One region of the Alteromonas sp. AMM-1 genome, then DNA from elsewhere that is predicted to be linked to it. Evidence: predicted binding sites of a transcription regulator. Region 1 holds the regulator's gene; the other holds the start of a gene.
What was found. Region 1 encodes LexA, which represses DNA repair genes until DNA is damaged. Its sites were predicted from a motif close to TACTGTATNNNNATACAGTA; they were not measured.
Positions count from the first base shown of each region.

Region 2: a site for LexA is predicted at 2,642-2,661, ahead of recG (ATP-dependent DNA helicase RecG). Genes of this name have one in related genera too.

Region 1 covers NZ_JBLBUE010000003.1:278-11,156, forward strand. The annotation lists partial or broken gene ACLR2L_RS01055 (cbb3-type cytochrome c oxidase subunit I) at 1-907, opposite strand, end outside; gene coxB (cytochrome c oxidase subunit II) at 917-2,038, opposite strand; gene lexA (transcriptional repressor LexA) at 2,732-3,355, opposite strand; gene ACLR2L_RS01070 (hypothetical protein) at 3,511-4,029, opposite strand; gene tmpT (thiopurine S-methyltransferase) at 4,080-4,712, opposite strand; gene ACLR2L_RS01080 (alpha/beta hydrolase) at 4,753-5,736, opposite strand; gene ACLR2L_RS01085 (GGDEF domain-containing protein) at 5,891-7,192, opposite strand; gene ACLR2L_RS01090 (PepSY-associated TM helix domain-containing protein) at 7,370-8,788, opposite strand; gene ACLR2L_RS01095 (hypothetical protein) at 8,781-9,329, opposite strand; gene ACLR2L_RS01100 (DUF2177 family protein) at 9,624-10,034, shown strand; gene plsB (glycerol-3-phosphate 1-O-acyltransferase PlsB) at 10,131-10,879, shown strand, end outside.
Region 2 covers NZ_JBLBUE010000001.1:9,668-20,546, reverse strand. The annotation lists gene ACLR2L_RS00085 (RidA family protein) at 1-308, shown strand, start outside; gene trmH (tRNA (guanosine(18)-2'-O)-methyltransferase TrmH) at 312-1,019, shown strand; gene ACLR2L_RS00075 (peroxiredoxin-like family protein) at 1,111-1,737, shown strand; gene ACLR2L_RS00070 (FMN-binding negative transcriptional regulator) at 1,842-2,459, opposite strand; gene recG (ATP-dependent DNA helicase RecG) at 2,678-4,759, shown strand; gene ACLR2L_RS00060 (class I SAM-dependent methyltransferase) at 4,752-5,513, shown strand; gene ACLR2L_RS00055 (peroxiredoxin) at 5,598-6,071, shown strand; gene ACLR2L_RS00050 (carboxylesterase/lipase family protein) at 6,309-7,907, shown strand; gene ACLR2L_RS00045 (NAD(P)/FAD-dependent oxidoreductase) at 8,235-9,416, shown strand; gene ACLR2L_RS00040 (glycoside hydrolase family 2 TIM barrel-domain containing protein) at 9,714-10,879, shown strand, end outside.

The DNA of each region.
Region 1 (10,879 bases):
TTGATGCAGTGGCGTAAACCATTGATGCGTAACCAAACAAGCGTTTGCGCGCAAACGTAGGCACGATTTGCGAGATAATGCCAAACGCTGGCAGGATCATGATGTATACCTCAGGGTGCCCAAAGAACCAGAAAATGTGCTGGAACATAACAGGATCACCACCACCAGCTGCGTTAAAGAAACTGGTGCCGAAGAATTTATCGGTAAGAATCATGGTAACTGCGCCTGCCAGTACTGGCATAACCGCAATCAGCAGGAACGCCGTGATCAGCCAGGTCCACACGAACAGTGGCATTTTCATCCAGGTCATGCCTGGTGCGCGCATGTTGAAAATGGTCACAATCACGTTAATCGCGCCCATAATGGATGAGATACCCATTATGTGAACGGAAAACACAAAGAGTGCCGTACTGTCGCCGCTGTAAGTAGTAGAAAGCGGTGCATAGAATGTCCAGCCAAACGCCGGGCCACCGCCTTCCATAAACAATGATGCAAGCAGAATAGTGAAGGCAAATGGCAGGATCCAGAAGCTCCAGTTATTCATACGTGGCAATGCCATGTCAGGCGCGCCTATCATCATGGGCACCAGCCAGTTTGCCAACCCGGTAAAGGCTGGCATTACAGCACCAAACACCATGATCAAACCGTGTACGGTGGTCATTTGGTTAAAGAAGTTAGGCTCGACTATTTGCAATCCAGGCTGGAACAGTTCAGCCCGAATAACCATAGCCATCGCACCACCGGTTAAAAACATGATGAAGGCAAACCACAGGTAAAGTGTGCCTATGTCTTTGTGGTTGGTGGTTAATACCCAGCGCATTATACCTTTGGGTATATGATGATCGTGATGATCGTCGTGGTCAGCCGCTGCGTGATCAGGGCTAACAATGTCTGTTGCTTTACTCATGATCCGCTCCTATTGGCCTGTTGCGACGGCATTAACGTCTTTCGGTTGAATTAACTGACCGGTATTGTTGCCCCAGGCATTACGCTCGTAGGTTACTACCGCGGCAATTTCCTTCAGGCTCAGCATTTTGCCAAATGCCTGCATGGCAGTGCCGGTTTTACCGTTCAACACAATGTCGATATGCGCAGTTGGATCGTTTTGAGTAGCAATTACACTACCTTTCAGTGCAGGGAACACGCCTGGCAAGCCTTCACCATTTGGCATATGGCAAGCCGCACAAGCTGCGTTGTAAACTCGCTCACCTTCGGCCATTAGCTCTTCTTTGCTCATGCTCATTGCCAGTAGGCGTTGCTCTTCTTCACGCGCCTCACGTTGTACAGTTTCTTGTTCGCTGATCCAGGCTTCATACGCATTGGGTTCTTTGGCAATGACTACCACTGGCATAAAGCCGTGATCCTTACCGCATAACTCCGCACACTGACCACGGTATACACCGGGCTCATCCACGTTGGCCCAGGCCTCGTTGATAAAACCAGGATTCGCGTCTTTTTTCACCGCAAAATCAGGTACCCACCAGGAGTGGATTACGTCATCAGATGTGATCAGGAAACGCACTTTTTTACCGGTTGGAATCACCAAAGGACGATCAACTTCAAGCAGGTAATTCTCACCTTTCTCGAAGCGATTATTGATTTGTTCGCGTTGCGTGGCGAGCAGGGAGTAGAACTCGACTTCCCGATCCATGTACTTGTAATGCCATTTCCACTGCGAACCGGTTACCAGTACGGTAAGATCCGCTTCAGTGGTATCCTCCATGGCAATCAGGGTTTTCGCGGCAGGCACTGCCATGAATATCAGAATTAAAAACGGAATTACCGTCCAGGCAATTTCCACCTTCACACTTTCATGAAAATTCGCGGGTTTGGCACCGCGGGACTTTCTGTGCAGGTACATAGAAACAAACATGACACCGAACACCACTACTGCAATCCCTACACAAATAGAGAACATCAGCATGTGGAGATCGTATACCTGTCCACTGATTTCCGTTGCGCCGCGCCGCAAATTTAATGCCGACACGTCGTTACTTCCCGCAGCAATCGCTGTCGTTCCGACTACTAACAGAACCAATGCAGTACAGGCTTTCAGTACGCATCTCTCGAGTTGCTTCACTCAACACCTCCGTTAAGGCCCGCCAGCGTCTCACAGACCGCCCCATTGCGAGATAAAGCTTCCAGGCCCTTTATGGTTGTTTTTTGAACTAGCCTTTTAATATTTTGTGCTACTTATGTTATTTATTTGTTAAGCACTGTATAAGAATTACTCATTGTGAGAATTGCGTCCAGTCCTTTTTCGCTAAAATCTGGATTACTGGCTATTTTTCGTCCAAAACGTGCTAATTTTTCGAATTGAGGTGAGTAAGTGTTTATTAACTAATTTTTGGCGAATCAGCGGTTGTTAAAGAGGGAAAAAGAAGGGGTTAATTGAATTCTACCCGCCAAACACAAAAAAACCGGCACTAGGCCGGTTTTAAAAATGCATTATTGTGGTGCAGTGTATTATACCAATTCGCATAGAAGTTTACCCACTCAGCAGCACTGGCAGGCTTTTTAGCTAGGCTTGGTTGCGCAGGTTTGGTGGTTCCAAATCAAGCAAGCGTAACAACGCTAAAAAGTCTGCCAGTGATGCCCGAAGGGAGTGGCCAAAACGACTTACATCTGTGTTGCGCCCTCCGGACATAGAATGACTATGCCTCGGAGTTCGCGTCGTGATCTAAGTCGTTTTGACTCACTCTGAGAGGGCAAACTGCTATGCGAATTGGTATTACATCCAGTCTGCGTTGCGGATCACGCCCACCGCAATACCTTCAATGTTAAATGGCTGGTTCGCCAAATCGACTCTGATCGGTGCAAACTCTTCATTTTCTGCGTGTAACAGCACTTCTCTTCCGCGCTTTTCCAAACGCTTTACTGTTACATCTTCGTCTACCCGGGCTACCACTACCTGCCCATTGTGCACGTCAGTGGTTCTGTGTACTGCCAGCAGATCACCATCCAAAATACCAATATCTTTCATGCTCATACCGTTTACACGCAGCAGGAAATCCGCTTTTGGATGAAACAGGGCAGGATCAACCTTGTAATGTGTTTCAATGTGTTCCTGAGCCAGAATGGGCTCACCAGCAGCAACCCGGCCAATCAACGGCAAGCCCTCTTCCTCTGGTACATCGTCCAGCGGAATATTCAGTTTAATTCCGCGTGAAGTGCCAGGCAGAATATCAATCACACCTTTTTTGGCCAGCGCCTTTAAATGCTCTTCAGCCGCATTGGCTGAGCGAAAACCCAATTCGCGGGCTATCTCAGCACGCGTTGGCGGCATGCCGGTATCGGTCATGGTTGACTTAATAAGGTCGAGTACTTCTTGTTGCCGGGATGTTAGTGGACGCATAAACAGCCTGTTTTTCCATACAGTTAACTGTGAGTATATACAGGTTTACACAAATGGCAACCGGGTTTTTTGTGTGTGGTTAAATATTCTGGCTAAGTTCTGGTTAAAAATGAGCCACGAAGATTGTCTGCGTGTGCAATCCACGTGCACACCGATTACTGTGCCTTCTCTTTATCAATGTGATATCGAAGTATGCGTTCGAACTCGCTTCGCTGTTCCGCCGTGGCAAAACTCTTGCGCGGAAAAACGTGGTAGAGGTATCCGGTTACTTGCAACAACAGGTCAGGCCCCGCCACGCTCACTTTACCAAGCGCTCCCCATTTATGCAGGGTTTCATTGGCGATAGTTTTCTCGAACAGGCCTTCCTCTTTTAGCGTGTACTCGTGTGTGCCCAACACACCATTTGATTCCTTTGACATAATAAGTACGCAACCGATACACCATGCGCTGTACACCAACGTGGCAAGTAAGCCCGCTAACAAGGCACCCGCAATCAGTATTAGCCAGGTGGGCGGTGTGGTAGGCATTCCCCTGGTAAAGCAGATATAAGCAATAACGGCCAATACAACCGCGACCATGTATTTATAGGTAAACGAAGCCATTGCAATGTAGCGGATATTAAACCGCAGCAAATCTGCTTTCGTGATGTGCGTGTGAATAGTGATATTTTCCATCTCTGTCCCTGATAATCACAACAATCGCTTCGGCTTGCTAATTCACTAAATTAACTAATCAGCCAGGCGGATTCCATTGCCGGCACCCTGCCTTTCAGTCCACCTTGTAAGGGTTCACTGGCCAAAACCGGCTGCATTTTCGCGCAGCCATAGAGTTCATGCAGTTCAGCTTCGGTGACCGAAAATGGCGGGCCACTGTGAAGCGCCTGATCGTATTCAAACGTAATTAATAAGTGACGCGCTTCTGGTGCAGTTGTAAGCAGCGTTTTCACGTAAGGCCTGCGCATATCTGCCGGTAACGCCACCAGTGCGGCACGGTCGTATACGGCATCTATTTTACCTATCATTGCCTGGGTGATCGATAACACATCGCCACAGAAAATGGTGATGTCGGTGGCAGCATAACAGGTAAACTCGCCGATTTGTGTTACCTCAGGAACACTACCCAGCTCCTTAAAATACTGCTGCACTGCCGATTCATTCAGCTCAATACCCACCACTTCGCAGCCGCGCTGTAACAGCCAGGTCATGTCTTTGGATTTGCCGCACAAAGGCACCAGCACTCTTTTGCCGTCAGTTAACCCGGCGGTGTCAGCGAAGCGTGTTAAAAAGGAATTGATGTCACGCTGATGAAAGCCAATTTCGCCCCGTTCCCATTTGTCGTGCCAAAACGCATGCTGCATACTGCCTCCTACTACGCTAATACAGACAATTTACTTATTGTTATGGTTTTTTAAACGGATTGTCCAGCACATGCGAGCGCACGGCTGGCTGTACTCTGCCGCCGTCCATTGCATCTATCATATGCAGTAACGCCGGACTGGTAACCTGTTTTATCTCACCAAAATAACTGTGTCCTTTGGGCATATCAAAGGTGTTGTTGAAGTTATCGCAATCCACTTCGTAAACATTCCTGGGCACCTTACTGAGTTCTTCCACCCCGGTCATGCCCAAACGTTTGGAGAGTTGCCGGTTTTTCAGGTTTGCGACTTTGCTGGCAGGCATCGCAAGATCATCGCTGGCATAATACACCACCAGATTACGTGTGACTCTTGGCAGCATAGCGCCGCTTCTGCCAGGTTCAAGACAGTGGTTTACCACGTCAGCTGCCACCATAAACACATTGCGGAACAATAAAGGCACCATACCGGCGTGATCATTGCGCCCCCAGTATTCTATAGCATTGCGCAACACCCGGTTGCCCATTGAGTGTGCCAGCACGTTAATTCGGCGCATACAGGGATCGGGTTTCGCAGCCTCCTCTTTACGCCAGGTATCAAATTTAGACAACATCCTGGAAAAGGCATTGGCGCTGAAATCTGCCGCCTTTTGATCGTCCCAGTAGTCATCCAGCACACTCACAATGGGATCGTCATCACATGGCCATATCAGCGGTACAACCAGTGCAAGATGTTCACTTCGTCCCTTGTTCACGAGCCGCTGTAATTCTTCTGCCCGGTCAAATACATCAGGCTCCATGTTGTTGTTAAAGCCATGTATGTAAAGCAGAACCTGAGTGTTGCGTTGTAGCCCTTTCAGGTACTCGAAAAACGCTTTGCTGCCTATTTCCCGGTAATCGTCTTTACCCAGGCGTTCGCAGAAATACATGTCGGTGCCCGGTCGGGTTACCTGCCGGTCAAAAGCGATTTTACGGTTCACACGTGTACGTGATGACCCTTTAGGTGTACGGTTTGTCGCAAAAAGCATAGTGCCTCCTTGAGCTTGTGTCAGCAGGCGCTACACCGTTTAATTCGCAGTATGACTTCCATGCCTGTCTGTATCGTGGATGAATTTACCTTAGCAAAGGTATGTAATGAGTATAGGCGTTGTAGCTGCGTTTGCTTAGCAAATTGTGGTAGTGTTAATCCGCCAACACGACGCAGTTGCGGCCAATCTCTTTAGCGTGGTACAGCGCCTTGTCTGCGCGCTGAAACAATGCATCAAACTCTTCCAGGTGATTCGAAACCGCAACACCAATACTGGCAGTGACCGACAGCGTTGCTTTGCCGGTCTGAATATCCAGTTCCTCCAGCATAGTACGGATCTTTTCGGCAATAAGTTGAGCTTGTTGCAGGCTGGTATCCACACAAAGCAGGGCAAACTCTTCGCCGCCCCAACGCACCAAACGGTCGTTCAGGCGGACATTCTTAAACAGGGTTTCGGCACATTGCTGAAGCACCTTATCGCCAGCATCATGCCCATAGGTATCATTCACCCGTTTAAAGTGGTCCAGATCGATCACCAATAACGCCGTATTTAACTTTAGTCTGCTATCTGGAAACAAATGCCTGAATTCAAGGGCAAAACCACTGCGGTTTAGTGCGCCAGTAAGCGGATCGTGACTGGAAAGTGTTTTGTAGTGTTCAGACTCTTCCTTCAAATGACTGGAAAAATGGGTAAGTTGAGACAGTCTGTTGGCATCATTGGCCAAACGCGCCTGCTGCACTTTCAACAACCTGCCAAGAAAAATCACGTTAAACACCAGCCAACCAACTCCCACAATGGCGTACCAGAAACTCACCGGTAGCCATTCTCCTTGCAGGACAATCTGGTCGACCCGCAATGTATGTTGCCCGGCCAATAGCGGCGGAGCCACGTCAAACACCACATCCAACTGAGGGGTGGTGTTTTGCAGGTCAAAAAGGTTCATGTCTGATAAGTGCCAGGCGCTGGCAGGGATCGTTACATCCGCTAATTCCCCCTGTTTACTAAAAACGTAATCGAGACCTGTTAGTACCTCATTGGCATAGTGCTGTTCGCTGGGTGGGACGTAGGCGTGCAGTTTTACACGAAGACGCTCATTCGGGCCGGTGTAACTCAGGTAAAACGTGGCTGTGCGATACGCGGAATAATCCACCGCAGCTTCCGGTGGTTTCACTTTAATACTCGCACCGCAGTAACTGCTTTGGTCGGGATTAACCACCTCACACACAAAACTCAAATCCTGCTGTGATTGCCAGTTTCCTTGTGTGTTACCCCCGTTTTGCCCGTCGTGAAAAACATAGCTTTCATGCACGTAGTAGGGCACTAATGGCAAGGTTTTTTCCGGTAGTAACTGATGTCCCCACAACGCCAAAACGGCCACAACGGTAGACAGTGTTAGCAACTGATACAGTTGAGACACAGCAGCCCTCACCGGGGAATGCAGCTTGCTATCATTCATAATGCAATACAGCCATCGGCATGCTCAACGCGTGTCAACCCGCCTAACATTTGACTTAAGATTGCTTAACTTTTAACTAGTGCGGAATATTTGTCAAATAGCAGGCCAGCAAATACAGGCCGAGATGGGACGGCGTTGAGGGTGTGCCCGGCATAAAGCCGGGCAGGTGGTGTAGTGCTAGCTTTGCTTGTGCGCGGAATAGCCGGTCCAGAGTGCAATGAGCAGTAACGGAAGATTGATTTGCAGAGCAGCACTGCTAAAACCCGCTTCGCCAAACACTGCAAAATAGACCAGCAAAAAGCACAGTGTCAGCAAACTAAACGCCTGTTTTAGCTGTCTGGTAACATGCTGTTGAGATTTAGCCGTTAATGCCAGCACGCAAAGCCCACATAGCACCACCCAAAAACTCAGCGTAGGTGACAGGCTAACAGCAAAATACGCAGCAGCACTGGCCACCAGCGCGCCGGGCGTTCCCCATACCAATGCTGGCCATAACAGGTTTAAGGCGTCCTGTGTTTTGCGCTTTTTCAACCAAATATTCATGCCGGTTGCTGAGATAATGGTAAGCATCATACCCAGAATAATGAACAGCACCTTGCCTGGCATCCCCCAAAAATCACCAAAGTGAAGGCGATAAACCGACCATAGGATCTGCTTGCCACCGTCGCCCGCACCGTATCCGGAGACACTGAGGAATTGCCCGGCTGAGTTGTACTGGTAGTTTTCTGAATAAGTGAACCTACCCGGCTCTTTTACAAAAAACTCAATAAACTGCTGTGGCGTACCTGGATCGTGAATAGCGAAGAAAATCAGATTATTCCGATCTATTCGCTCGAACAAATCGCGCATAGCCTGACCAATTTCTGGTGGCGCGACTTCTTGTTCCAGTACCGGCTCAGGTGTAAACACCTGGTCGTAAACAGCCTGATTGTCACCACCATAAAAGGCCTGCGAAATAATGGTAACCAGAATACCAGCCAAACCAAAATACGCGCCGGTTACCGCTATCATTAAGTGAAATGGCGTGCCCCACACACTCAGGCGATTGTGCAAATCAATGTTACTTTTCAGGCCATCGCCACCTGCGCGGAATCGAAATGCATCCTTTACTATTCGAGGATGCGCCAACAAACCCGACACAATTAACGCGCAAAGCAGCGCGCCACAGGTACTCACGAAAATCATGCCAAAGGTGGCTGGCAAGTGAAGATACATGTGTAAATCGCCCAGCATGCGTGTCCAGGTAACGGTTTCCTGCTCAATGAGATCGCCGTTGGCATCCACGAAATGCGCAGTGTTGTCGTCTTCCATGACTAATCTGGGGATCCCAGAGCCCGGAAACACAAAGTAATAGTGATGCGTGTCTGCGGTATAACGCTGCGCGAATTGGGCATAGGCCTTTTCTACCTGCGCAATAGAGAAGCTGTCGGATTCCTCGATATAAGGCTGCTCCCAGCGCTCAAACTCCAGATGCAGCACCGCTACTGTACCAGACAAGCAAATAAGATACATAAACGCACTTACCAGCAAGCCGAGCCAGGTGTGAGAAGCCAATGAACGCTTACTTAAACTCTGTGTGAGGGGTTGTTTAGCCATGTGCCACTCCAAATAAATACAGCGCGGCCACGGCAGCCAACACGACTGAAAACAATATGTGACGTAATTTGTGCTCAGACATAACATACCAGTAAGCTAGTACGCCCCATACCAGCGGCAGAATGATCACGCCGGTAGCCATTTGCTTTGGTTCGGAAATGGGTAACTGATAAACCAATGCCACCACAATTAAACTGAATGTCACCATCTGTACAATCAACACATACAAAATATGCCAGCTGGTTAGCGCAATAGCTTTACCCTGCCATTGCCATTGGTGTGGGGGCTTGTCGGCATCAGGTTTTGTCTTTTCTGCCTTCGCATGACGGCCGATACCCAGCCATACCATAATTGCCGGTAAACACAACCCAACGGTTATGCCAAACTCTGTTCCCAAAGCATTACACCAGGCAACAATACTGACTGCGATGCCAGCCCAGCCGGCATATGCCCAACGCTTTTTTTGCGTAGCCCAGCCAATATAGATGGCGTAACAGGCCAGCGCACTTAAGGCCACAGAGACAAATAGTGTCGTGGTCATAGGTACCTTTCGATCATGCTATTTCGATAAAAAATGTTGCCACCAAAGCAGACAGCCCTGCGGCATACGTTCATTCCGGCGTCCAACGCTAACAGGATACGTTACACTCCAGGCTCATGAATAAATAACGCAAACGATAATAATTAACGTTTACAAAATATTCAATGGTAGTAACCGTTTAAAATTGTTCAATAATCCTGTATTTTGGCTACTCACGAATGATAAAAAGCCATTCTATTCACTCAGTGACTATTTTCTAATCAACCTTGCCCTTGCTTGTAAAAGGAAAGTGGGATGATCAAGCCTCAGCAGCGCTATTTATTGGCGTATGGCGTTATGTTGCTAACCTTTGCCATACTGGACGGTGTTTGGCTGGGCGTGGTTGCCAAAAACCTGTATGCATACAGTTTGTCAGGTCTGCTAAGAAGTGACTTAATTGTTTGGCCCTGGATAATTTTTTATCTGGGCTATTGTGGCGCTATATTGTATTTGGCGGTGATCCCAAGCCGGCGTTATCGCCTTACCGCATTTGTGCGCGGCGCTGTATTAGGTGCAGCAGCTTATGGCGCTTATAACCTTACGTGTTACTCCATTATTGCCGACTGGCCAATTCCCATTACGTTAATCGACTGGATGTGGGGTACTACCGCCACTGCCCTGGTCAGTATTTCTGGTGCCATGACCTTTCGGTATACTGATAAATAACTTCAATCTGATAGCCTAATGCCATTCGTGTTAAGCATTGTATAAGGATTTCGTGCTACACTACGCGGGATTTTTATTGCACAGGATTTATTGTTCATGTCTTGGATGCGTCAGGCTTTGCTTAACGTGTTTCGCTTACCGGTAAAATGGCTGGTTAGCACCAAAAGCACCCCCGCGAATGTTGAAGCGGAGTTGGGCATAGACAAATCACGGCCAATTATTTATTTGCTGCCAACCAATTCACTTACGGATCAGCTGGCACTGCAAATGTCTGCTGAAAAACTCGGCCTGCCCAACCCAATGGGACAGGTAACGCTGGCTGACCGGCACTATCCGGCCAGTTTGTTCTTGCGTCGAACCGCACCGCTGTTTCGCAAGCACGCCAAAGAAACCGATATAGAGCACGTATTTGCCGAGCTGTTCCACCTTCATCGCGATCACAGCAATATTGATGTGCAAGTTGTGCCAGTTTTTGTTTCCTGGGGCAGGGCGCCAGACAAAGGCAAGCCAGGTATTGCCGATTTAATAACCGATGTTGCTGCACCCAGCTGGCTTCGCAAATTTTTTATTGTGCTATTTTTGGGCCGCGATAACTTTATAAGTTACAGCAAAGCTGTATCTTCGCGCAGCATGGCCAATCAGCGCGGCACGGATGAAACCATTGCACACAAACTAGTGCGGGTCGCCAGCACCCACTTCCAGCGCAAACGCCAGGCTATGACAGGGCCAACCCTGTTAGACCGTCAGCAACTAAACAATGCCGTACTGGGCTCTGAGAGTGTTAAGCATGCTATAGCCGAAGAGAGCCGTTCCAAACGCATTCCGGCAGATAGAGCAAAAGCCCT
Region 2 (10,879 bases), on a different contig from region 1:
CAGTATATTTGTCTGGCCAGATCCCACTGGTGCCGTCAACCATGCAATTGGTGTCTGATGATTTTGCGGAACAAGCCACTCAGGTATTTGAAAATATCAAAGCGGTTTGTGAAGCCGCTGGCGGTTCAACCAACGACCTGGTGAAAGTGAACATCTACTTGTTGGATCTGAGCAATTTTGCCACCGTAAACGAAATTATGGCTAAATACTTCACTCAGCCCTACCCGGCTCGCGCGGCAATTGGTATTAAAGCACTGCCGAAAGATGCGCTAATCGAAATCGATGGCGTAATGGAGTTGCCGGAGTAAGTCATGACACCTGAACGTTACCAGCGCATCAGAAACATGCTGGCCAAACGTCAGACGGATTTGACAGTATGCCTTGAGAACGTCCACAAGCCGCACAATGTGTCGGCTGTGGTTCGCACCTGTGATGCCATTGGTATTCACAAAGTGCACGCTATATGGGAAAGCCGCTATGGCATTCGCCGTGGTACCGCCATGGGCAGCGAGCGCTGGGTAGGTGTAGACACCCATCAAAATGTGGGCGATGCCATTCGCGCGCTCAAAGCGAATAACATGCAGGTACTGGTTACCCACTTGTCTGACGAGGCTGTAGACTTTCGCGCAGTAGACTACACCCGGCCTACGGCAATTCTGTTTGGCCAGGAAAAGTATGGCGCAACCGATGAAGCCATTGCCCTGTGTGATAAAGAAATTGTTATCCCCATGGTAGGCATGGTGCAATCGCTTAACGTGTCGGTAGCTGCCGCTCTGGTGCTGTACGAAGCACAGCGTCAGCGTCAGAATGCAGGCATGTACCAGATTCAGCAACTCACCGAAGCCGAATGTCAGCGCATTTTGTTTGAAGGCGGGTATCCGGTGCTGGCGAAAGTGTGCCGAAGCCGGGATTTGCCCTATCCGGTGATTGATGATCGGGGGCAAATTGCTGCTGACGATGCCTGGTGGGCAAAAATGGATATCAACACCAGCGCGTTTAAGTCGCTGCTCAACGCATAAAAACTTACGCTCAGCCAAAACAGGCAAACAGCCCGAAAGAAAAAGACCACATTGCTGGTCTTTTTTATACCTAACTGACTGAGAGATCCCAATGCGTTTACTACTTATTACTGCGCTCTTTATAAGTGTGCTTGTTTCCTGTTCATCGATTGCCCAGCCGCGTGACATCGCGCCTGAGGCCGATGCGGTAAGGCCGCTATTGAACGGCATGACCATTCCTAATGTTACCGTTTATCTGGCCGACGGTACGCCGGTCAGCCTGGCCGGGCTGACTATGCAAAAGCCAACGGTGCTCCTGTTTTATCGCGGTGGCTGGTGCCCTTATTGCAACCGTCAGTTTGCTGAACTGCAAACAGTTGAACAGGAGATTGTTGAACTGGGTTATCAAATCTTAGCAATCTCGCCAGAAACGCCTGCGAATCTGCAAAAGCAGGCACTCAATACCGAGATGCAGGTTATTCAATTGTCTGATACTGCACTCAATGCGATCCGCGAATTCGGCTTGGCTTTCCACGTAGATAAAGTGACGCAAATGCGCTATGCCGCCAATAACATCAATCTGGCAACAGACGCAGATGGTAATGCTGTATTACCCGCACCTGGTGTGTTTATAGTGAATCAGCAGGGCGTAGTGGAATTCAGCTACGTAAACCCTGATTTTAAGGTGCGTCCATCGGCAGCGCTTATCCTGAGTGTCGCTAAAGTGCTGGCTAACTAGGGTTTACAGCCAAGGAGCACACTGCTAATCAGCCGGGCTATGCGGCCCGGCTAATTCTCAGTGCCAAATCTAGAGAGCAAATCTTACCCGCTAAAACTCGCAAGCTAATCCTGAGGACAGGCAATGTTATTGCGCTGCATGTAATCCACTAAATCCAGCGCATCGTGACGACCCGTGTTGCGCAAACCGTTGTATACACCGGCTTTGTCATCTGCCGATTTGTGTTGCCCCAGTTTTCTCACCCCTTGAAGCGATGTCACTCTGAGCTGAATTCCCACAATACCGCGCAGCAGTTTTTGCTGATAATCCGCTTGGTCGGTACCAGCAGCCGGGCGGGCCATGGCGGGTTCAAATTTATCCATGATACGGTCTACTACATCCAGGGTTGCGGCATCATCCATTGCGTTAAGGTAGCCCTTGGCATGCACGGCAACATAATTCCAGGTAGGAACATTGGGTGCGCTGGCATACCAGGTTGGCGAAATATAGGCATGAGGGCCGGCGAACACGGCTAATGTTTCTGTGTTATTCAGCTGTTTCCAATGTGGGTTGGCACGCGCCACATGCCCTTCCAGCACTAAATCATCACCCTCCTGGCGCGCCAGCAATGGAATGTGGGTGGCCTGCAGATCCTGGCTTACCAGCACCGCAAAAGCATACTCATCAATAAACGCCAGTTGCTCGTGCTGTTCTTTAAACGCAAACGGGGCGGGCACAAACATCGGATATTCCTTTCATCAACCATGGAGCAATATATCACCATACCCACAAGTAAAACGCTACCTTCATACAGTACAGAAACGGCGCATTTGTTCGTATTGTGCCTGTGAATTAGCAGGTAATGAGGCGCTCACTGCAAACAGCGGGGATTCAGGCTCGCATTGCGCCTGGGCTTGAATTACACTGCTGTCTATAAATACAGGAAGGAATACTTATTATTATGCGAGCGGAAGAGTCGCTTGCCACGCTACCTATTACACAACTTAAAGGCGTGGGCGCAAAAGTCGCAGAAAAACTCGCGAAAATAGGCTTAAATACCGTGCAGGATGTGCTGTTTCATTTGCCATCCCGCTACGAGGATCGCACGCGCATTTACACCATCGGCGATTGCCGGCCATTTACTCACGTTAGCATTCTGGGTGAGGTAATGTCGGCCGATATCCAGTACGGCAAAAAACGCATGCTGGTGGTGAAGCTTAGCGATGGCACCGGCACCATTACCCTGCGTTTTTTTCACTTCGGGGCGTTGCAACGCAATATGATGACACCCGGCAATGAACTACGTTGCTTTGGTGAAATCCGTACCGGCAAATGGGGGCTGGAAATGATGCACCCGGAATTTAAACTCATCGAAGCCGATACCGAAGAACTGGAAGAAACCTTAACCCCGGTGTACCCAACCACCGAAGGCGTGAAACAACTTACTCTGCGCAACCTAACTGAACAGGCGCTGGCTATGCTGGATAAAGGTGCGCTCAATGACTTGTTACCCGACGGTATGTACAGCCAACAGGTGAGTTTGACCGAGGCATTAAAGCTTGTTCATCGTCCGCCACCCAGTGTCGCCGTAGAGCAACTGGAAGGCGGTAAGCATCCCGCGCAAATGCGTTTGATTCTGGAAGAGTTACTGGCTCAGCATTTAAGCGTGCTGAAAATTCGCCAGCAAAGCGACGCGCAACCCGGTATTGCTATCAACGTAGACAATGCCCTGATCAATAAACTGCTCGGCAACCTGCCGTTTTCACCTACCGGTGCACAGCAGCGGGTGGTAGCGGATATTCAACAGGATATGCGACAGCCACGGCCAATGATGCGTCTGGTGCAGGGCGATGTGGGGTCGGGTAAAACCCTGGTGGCCGCACTGGCCGCGCTGTCGGCAATTGGCGCGGGGTATCAGGTAGCCCTTATGGCGCCGACTGAGCTGTTGGCCGAGCAACACGCCAATAACTTCAGCCAATGGCTGGAGCCTCTGGGGATTCAGGTGGGCTGGCTGGCAGGTAAATTAAAAGGCAAAGCGCGCGAGCAAGTGCTGGAAAACCTCGCCAACGGCACGATTCAAATGCTGGTAGGCACCCATGCGATTTTTCAGGAGCAGGTAACGTATAGCCAACTGGCGCTGGTAATTGTTGACGAGCAGCATCGCTTTGGTGTGCATCAGCGACTGGCACTGCGCGAAAAAGGCGAAGCACAAGGGCGTTTTCCGCATCAGTTAATTATGACCGCTACCCCCATTCCCCGCACGCTGGCCATGACAGCTTACGCTGATTTGGATACCTCGGTGATTGATGAATTACCACCCGGGCGCACGCCGGTAAAAACCGTGGCCCTGCCTGATACCCGGCGCGGCGATGTGATTGAACGGGTACGGGAAGCCTGCGGCGAGCAAGGGCGTCAGGCGTACTGGGTGTGTACGCTGATTGATGAATCCGAAGTACTGCAGTGTCAGGCAGCAGAAGACACCGCTGTAATCCTTAAAACCGCCCTGCCCGACTTAAATGTTGGTTTGGTGCACGGCCGCTTAAAGGCCGCAGAAAAGTTAGCGGTAATGGATGCGTTTAAATCGGGTGAGCTGGATTTACTGGTAGCCACCACGGTAATTGAAGTAGGTGTGGATGTACCCAATGCCAGCCTGATGATCATTGAAAACCCTGAGCGCCTTGGGTTAGCCCAGTTACACCAGTTACGCGGGCGAGTAGGGCGCGGCGCGGTAGAAAGCCATTGTGTACTGATGTATCAAAGTCCATTATCGAAAACCGCTACCAAGCGATTGGCGGTATTGCGGGAGTCTAACGACGGTTTTTATATCGCGCAGCGGGATTTGGAGATTCGCGGCCCCGGAGAACTCATGGGCACCCGTCAAACCGGTATGGCCGAGTTAAAAATTGCCGATCTGGTGCGCGATGCCCAGCTCATACCGCAGGTACAGCACATTGCTGTGAAGTTGTGGCAGGAGTATCCAGCTCATGCGCAGGCCATCATTAATCGCTGGATTGGTCATAAGGAGCAATATGGTCATGCCTGATTTACCCTTTATTTTCGACAATCAAGCCGCGCCCAGTGCTACAGAAGAAGCCGTGCTTGCTATAGTGCAACAAGCAGGGATCACCGTTACACAGCACAGTGATGCACCATTGCAACTGCATATGGCAGACGACTGTCTGGTGCTAAACGACGCGAGTGATGCCAAAAGTGTTGGTGTAAAAGTAGATTTCTTGTCTGGCCAAAGCCAGTACCGGCGGGCGCATGGCGGGGGCAGTAAAGAGCCCATTGCAAAAGCCATTGGCATAAAGAATGGTCAGCACCTCAATGTGCTTGATGCCACGCCGGGCCTCGGCCGTGATGCGATCGTGCTGGCGGCGTTAGGTGCAAATGTCACCCTGGTTGAACGCTCGGCGGTGGTATACGCCTTGTTGGCCGATGGCCTGCGTAGACTGGCACTTCAGGAACCCGCATTGGCATCCCGTTTTCAATTGGTTCACGCCAATAGCGCCGAATACATGCAAACTCAACCCAAGGGGAGTGTGGATGCGGTATATCTGGACCCGATGTTTCCGCATCGGAAAAAATCGGCGTTAGTGAAAAAAGAAATGCGTGTTTTTCAGGAATTACTGGGTCCGGACGCCGATGCAGACGCACTGCTACCCGCTGCTCAGGCCATTGCGTTAAAGCGTGTGGTGGTAAAGCGCCCCAACAGCGCTCCATTTTTGGCGCAAACCAAACCTTCCATGGCCATTAGCAGCAAAAAACATCGGTTTGATGTATATATCAATGTTTAACTATGCTGTTATAGTATTTAGAACAATTTATGGCCGTTGCTGCAACGGCGTTGCCACTATAACTCTATTACTTGGGAGACAAGCATGATTGAAGTGGGAAGTACTTTACCTGAAGTGTCGTTTGGATTCATAAAAGATGGAAAAATGACCGATGCCCGTACCAACGAAGTTTTCGGCGGAAAACGCGTTGTGTTGTTTGCCGTACCGGGTGCGTTTACACCAACTTGTTCCCAGGCGCATTTACCTGGCTATGTGGCATTAGCTGATAAAATTAAAGCCAAAGGTGTAGATACCATTGTGTGCCTGAGTGTAAACGATGCCTACGTAATGGACGCCTGGGGCAAAGCCTCCAATGCCGAAGAAATTTTAATGCTGGCCGACGGCAATGCCTTTTTCACCAAAAGCGTTGGCATGGATATGAATACCAGTGATTTTGGTGGTACCCGTTCAGTGCGTTACTCTATGCTGGTGGAAGACGGCGAAGTGGTGAAGATTTTTGTTGAAGATCCGGGTCGCTTTGAAGTGAGCGATGCTGAAACCATGCTGAAGAACCTGTAACACATCTCTTATACTAAGAAGGCAACTGCCTTCTTAGTTTTTCCCTCCTGCGGTTATCCTTTTCTTCGCCTTGAAGCATTCCCATCGCCGATATGTATTTGTTCCTCGCATGGGGCGCATTACAAAAAACAACGTATCTTCAGTGTTTTGTGTATTCCGTTTTGTGCGTATTTGTGTCAGTTTAAAAATGTTAACTCACATAACAAATATAAACGTTGCCATAAAAAAGGAATCACTATGAAACTTCAGGTATCAGGGCGGAAACTCGTTTTGGGATGTGTCATGGCGCTGTCGTTAAGCGGCTGTGGCGAAAAAGCCGATCCGGCACAGGTAACCGTAAGCGGCGGCACAGTGCAAGGCGTAAAATCCGATCAGGTTATCGCATTTAAAGGGATTCCTTTTGCAGCGCCGCCGGTGGGTGACTTGCGCTGGCGGGCCCCTCAAGCAGTACAGCCATGGCAAGGTGTACTGGATGCCAGTGACTATGGCAACGACTGTATGCAGTTACCTTTCCCTAGCGATGCTGCTCCGTTGGGCAAAACCCCGGCTGAAGATTGTTTATACGTAAACGTGTGGAAACCTGCCAATGCCACTGAAAAAACGCCAGTACTGGTTTGGATTTACGGCGGTGGTTACGTAAATGGTGGTGCATCACCAGCGGTGTATAACGGTGAGCACTTTGCCGAAAACGGCGTCATTTTTGTGAGCTTTAACTACCGGCTGGGTCGATTTGGCTTCTTTGCGCATCCAGCGCTCACCGAGGAAGCAAACGCCAATAACGAGCCCACGGCTAACTTTGCCGTGATGGATCAGGTTACTGCGCTTCACTGGGTAAGAAATAATATTGCTGCCTTCGGAGGCGACCCTTCAAACGTAACCATTATGGGTGAATCTGCCGGTGGCGATTCGGTGTTAACCTTGATGCAAACTGCACCAGCTAAAGGATTGTTCCAGCGCGCTGTGATCATGTCGGGTGGCGGTCGCTCGTTAACGCAGCGCAGAGTGCTCAGCAAAGCAGACGCGGGTGAGCAATCGGCTGAAGCCATTGGTGAAAACTTTGCCGAGGCCAAAGGCATCAGCACGTCAGGCGCTGAAGCACTGGCGGCATTGCGTGAGTTAAGTGGCGAGAGCGTAGTAGACGGCTATAACCTGGCAAGCATGTTTGCACCACCTGCGGGCGGAAAAACCACTTACGTGGGAGGCCCGGTACAAGACAGCGAACTGATCACAGGTAGTATCCAAACGGCACTGGAAAATGCCACGGTTGCCGACGTAGATGTGATGGTAGGGGCAACCAGTATGGACATTGGCTTTAACGCATTCCCCGACAAAGCCAGTTTATTTGCCTCTTACGGTGAGTTTGCCCAAGCCGCCGAAGCTGCTTACGACCCAACGGGTGACGCGCCTCTGCAATTGGTAGGTTATATGGCCGGGCAGGATCGCATGATGCAGGAGCCAGCCAGATTTGTTGCTACCAATATGACCAAGCTAGGCCACCAGGCCTATTACTACCGTTTTGGTTACGTGGCGGAATCCCTGAGTAACGAACCCGGTGCCGCGCACGCGTCTGATATCCCGTTTTTCTTTCAAACCGTGGATGCAAAATACGGTTCGGCACTCACCCCTAAAGACGCTACTACGTCATACATGATCCACCAGTACGTAGCTAACTTTGCTAAAACGGGGAATCCAAATGGCGAGGGTTTGGCTACCTGGCAAGCCTTTGAGCCGGCTACGTCCAATATGATGGACTTTAACCGCGCAGGCGAGGGTAGCCATGGCGTTGACCCATGGAAAGCGCGTTTGGATGTGGTGGCACAAGCGGCAAGCCGCTAGCTGAAGCATACCCTATTTACCTGAACTGACTTATACCAATTCTTATAGAAGTTTGCCCTCTCAGAGTGAGTCAAAACGACTTAGATCACGACGCGCACTCCGAGGCATAGTCATTCTATGTCCGGAGGGCGCAACACAGATGTAAGTCGTTTTGGCCACTCCCTACGGGCAACACTGGCAGGCTTTTTAGCGTTGTTACGCTTGCTTGATTTGGCACCACCAAACCTGTGCAACCAAGCCTAGCTAAAAAACCTGCCAGTGTTGCTGAGTGGGTAAACTTCTATAAGAATTGGTATTATACTACGCTCCTTGCAAGAGGAGCGTGTAGTGAAACAGTTCGATGTGGTAGTGATTGGTGCCGGTGCGGCAGGGTTATTCTGTGCGGCACAGGCAGGCAAACGGGGCCGAAAGGTACTGGTGCTGGACCACGCCAAAAAAATAGGCCGCAAAATTCTGATGTCTGGCGGCGGTCGGTGTAACTTCACCAACATGTACGCCAGTGCCGAAAACTACCTGTGTAATAACCCTCACTTTTGTAAGTCTGCATTAAGCCGCTACACTCAATGGGATTTTATTGGGCTGGTGGCGGAATACGGCATCCCCTATCACGAAAAGACCTTAGGCCAGCTGTTCTGCGATAACTCAGCATCGGACATTGTGGATATGCTGGTAAAGGAATGCAGCAAGGCCGGTGTAACCATTACCACGCACTGCGAAATTGGTGCTGTAGCAAAAGCCGATGAAGGCTTCACACTAACAACCACACAAGGCGATTACCAATGTGAGTCTTTGGTTATTGCAACCGGTGGCCTGAGCTTACCGAAATTGGGTGCCACACCGTTTGGTTATCAGATTGCAGAGCAGTTTGGTTTAAAGGTGTTGCCTACCCGCGCAGGCTTGGTGCCTTTTACGCTGCACGAGCACGAAAAAAACCTGTTATCCCAATTAAGTGGTATCGCCATCGACACCTACGCCAGCTGTAACAATACCACGTTCAAAGAAGCGACTCTATTTACCCACCGGGGCTTAAGCGGCCCGGCCATGCTACAGATTTCCAGCTACTGGCATCCCGGTGACACCTTGCACCTGAATGCCGCGCCGGGTGTGGACATTAGCGAGGACCTGGCCGAATCACAATTAAAGAACCCTGATTCTTTATTAACAACCTGGCTGGCAAAACACTATCCAAAACGCGTGGCTACCACCTTGTGTGAATTGAATGGCTGGGAAAACAAACCGCTGAAACAACTCAACAGCAAAGACATAGCACACATTGCAACCCAACTCACCGACTGGCAAATAAAACCAAACGGTACAGAAGGTTACCGCACAGCAGAGGTCACGCTAGGCGGCGTAGATACCGATGAACTATCGTCTAAAACCATGATGAGCAAGAAAGTAGAACAACTGTTCTTTATAGGCGAAGTGGTAGACGTCACCGGCTGGCTCGGCGGCTACAACTTCCAGTGGGCCTGGAGCAGCGGCTGGGCCGCTGCTCAGTATGTTTGATTGACTATTAAACAACATCACCCTTTGCAATGGTTTGCGTAAATTTGGTGAGAATCCATTACGCAGCTCATGATTTTTCTTTTAGCTAAATCAAAGTTGAGTTTGATTATTTCAAATAAATGTTAAAAAAACTGTTGAGTAAAATGTAAACAAAACAGTATAGTAGGTGCATGGAAGCGCGTACATTCACTGGTGATACAGTGTGTAAAAAGGCGCTCACAGGTTTTGCAGCAAATACATGGACAGTGGGGGAGAGCAATCATCGCTACAATAAGGACGCTGCTACTCATTCTTTTAATGCAATGCATTGCATTATCTTCGGCCCGGGCAAATACCTCTAGCCCGGCGTTATTATCTCCAGTTAAATCAGAGCTTATTGCAACCAACAATGGCTATGTGATTCATCGCGACGGTAAGCCTTATTTTATCAAAGGGGCTGGCGGCAGAAGTAATCTGGCATTACTTGCGCAAAGCGGCGGGAACTCTATTCGCACCTGGGGTACAGACAACGCCAAGGCGGTATTAGATGAGGCGCATAAACACGGCTTAACCGTGATGCTGGGTTTGCGTATTGGTCATGAACGTCACGGTTTCGACTACAACGACGAAGACGCGGTGGCAAAGCAAAAAGCCTGGGTGAAAACGCAAATTCTGGCGTTTAAGGATCATCCTGCATTGTTGGCGTGGGGAATTGGCAACGAAGTCGATTTGTTCTACACCAACACCAAGGTGTGGTTTGCGGTACAAGACATCGCAGCCATGATCAAAGCACTGGACCCGAATCATTTAATCACCACGGTTACCGCCGGGATGGATAAAACCAAGCTCGATCTTATTCTGGAGCGGGTACCTGATATTGATTATCTGAGTATTAATATTTACGGCGGTTTGGAAACCTTGCCCAAAGCGTTACTGGATATGGGATATAGTGGCCCGTATGTGGTAACAGAATGGGGGCCAACGGGCCATTGGCAGGTACCAAAAACCGATTGGGATGTACCTATTGAACAAACCAGTACTCAAAAAGCTCAGTCTTATCGGGAGCGTTATGCCGCCGGTGTGTTAGCCGCGCCGGGAAGAGCATTAGGTTCTTATGCTTTCCTGTGGGGGCAGAAGCAGGAAACCACGCCAACCTGGTACGGTGTATTTACCGAAGCGGGTTACCCCAATGAAGTGGTCGATGCGCTGCATTATAACTGGCAGGGTACGTGGCCTTCGGTGAGAGCGCCTTATATCAAATCGTTTACGTTGAATGGTAAGGTGGCCATGAACAATATTCATGTAAAACCCGGTGAGCCGCTGCATGTGAATCTGGCGGTGGGCGAGTATCAGGCCGACGGTTACACTATTCGTTGGGAAGTGTTACCGGAGAGCACCGATATTAAAGCTGGCGGCGATCCGGAATCCCGTCCACAGCCTCTACAAGGGCTGGTAGTAAGAGATAATCACACCGGAAATATGAC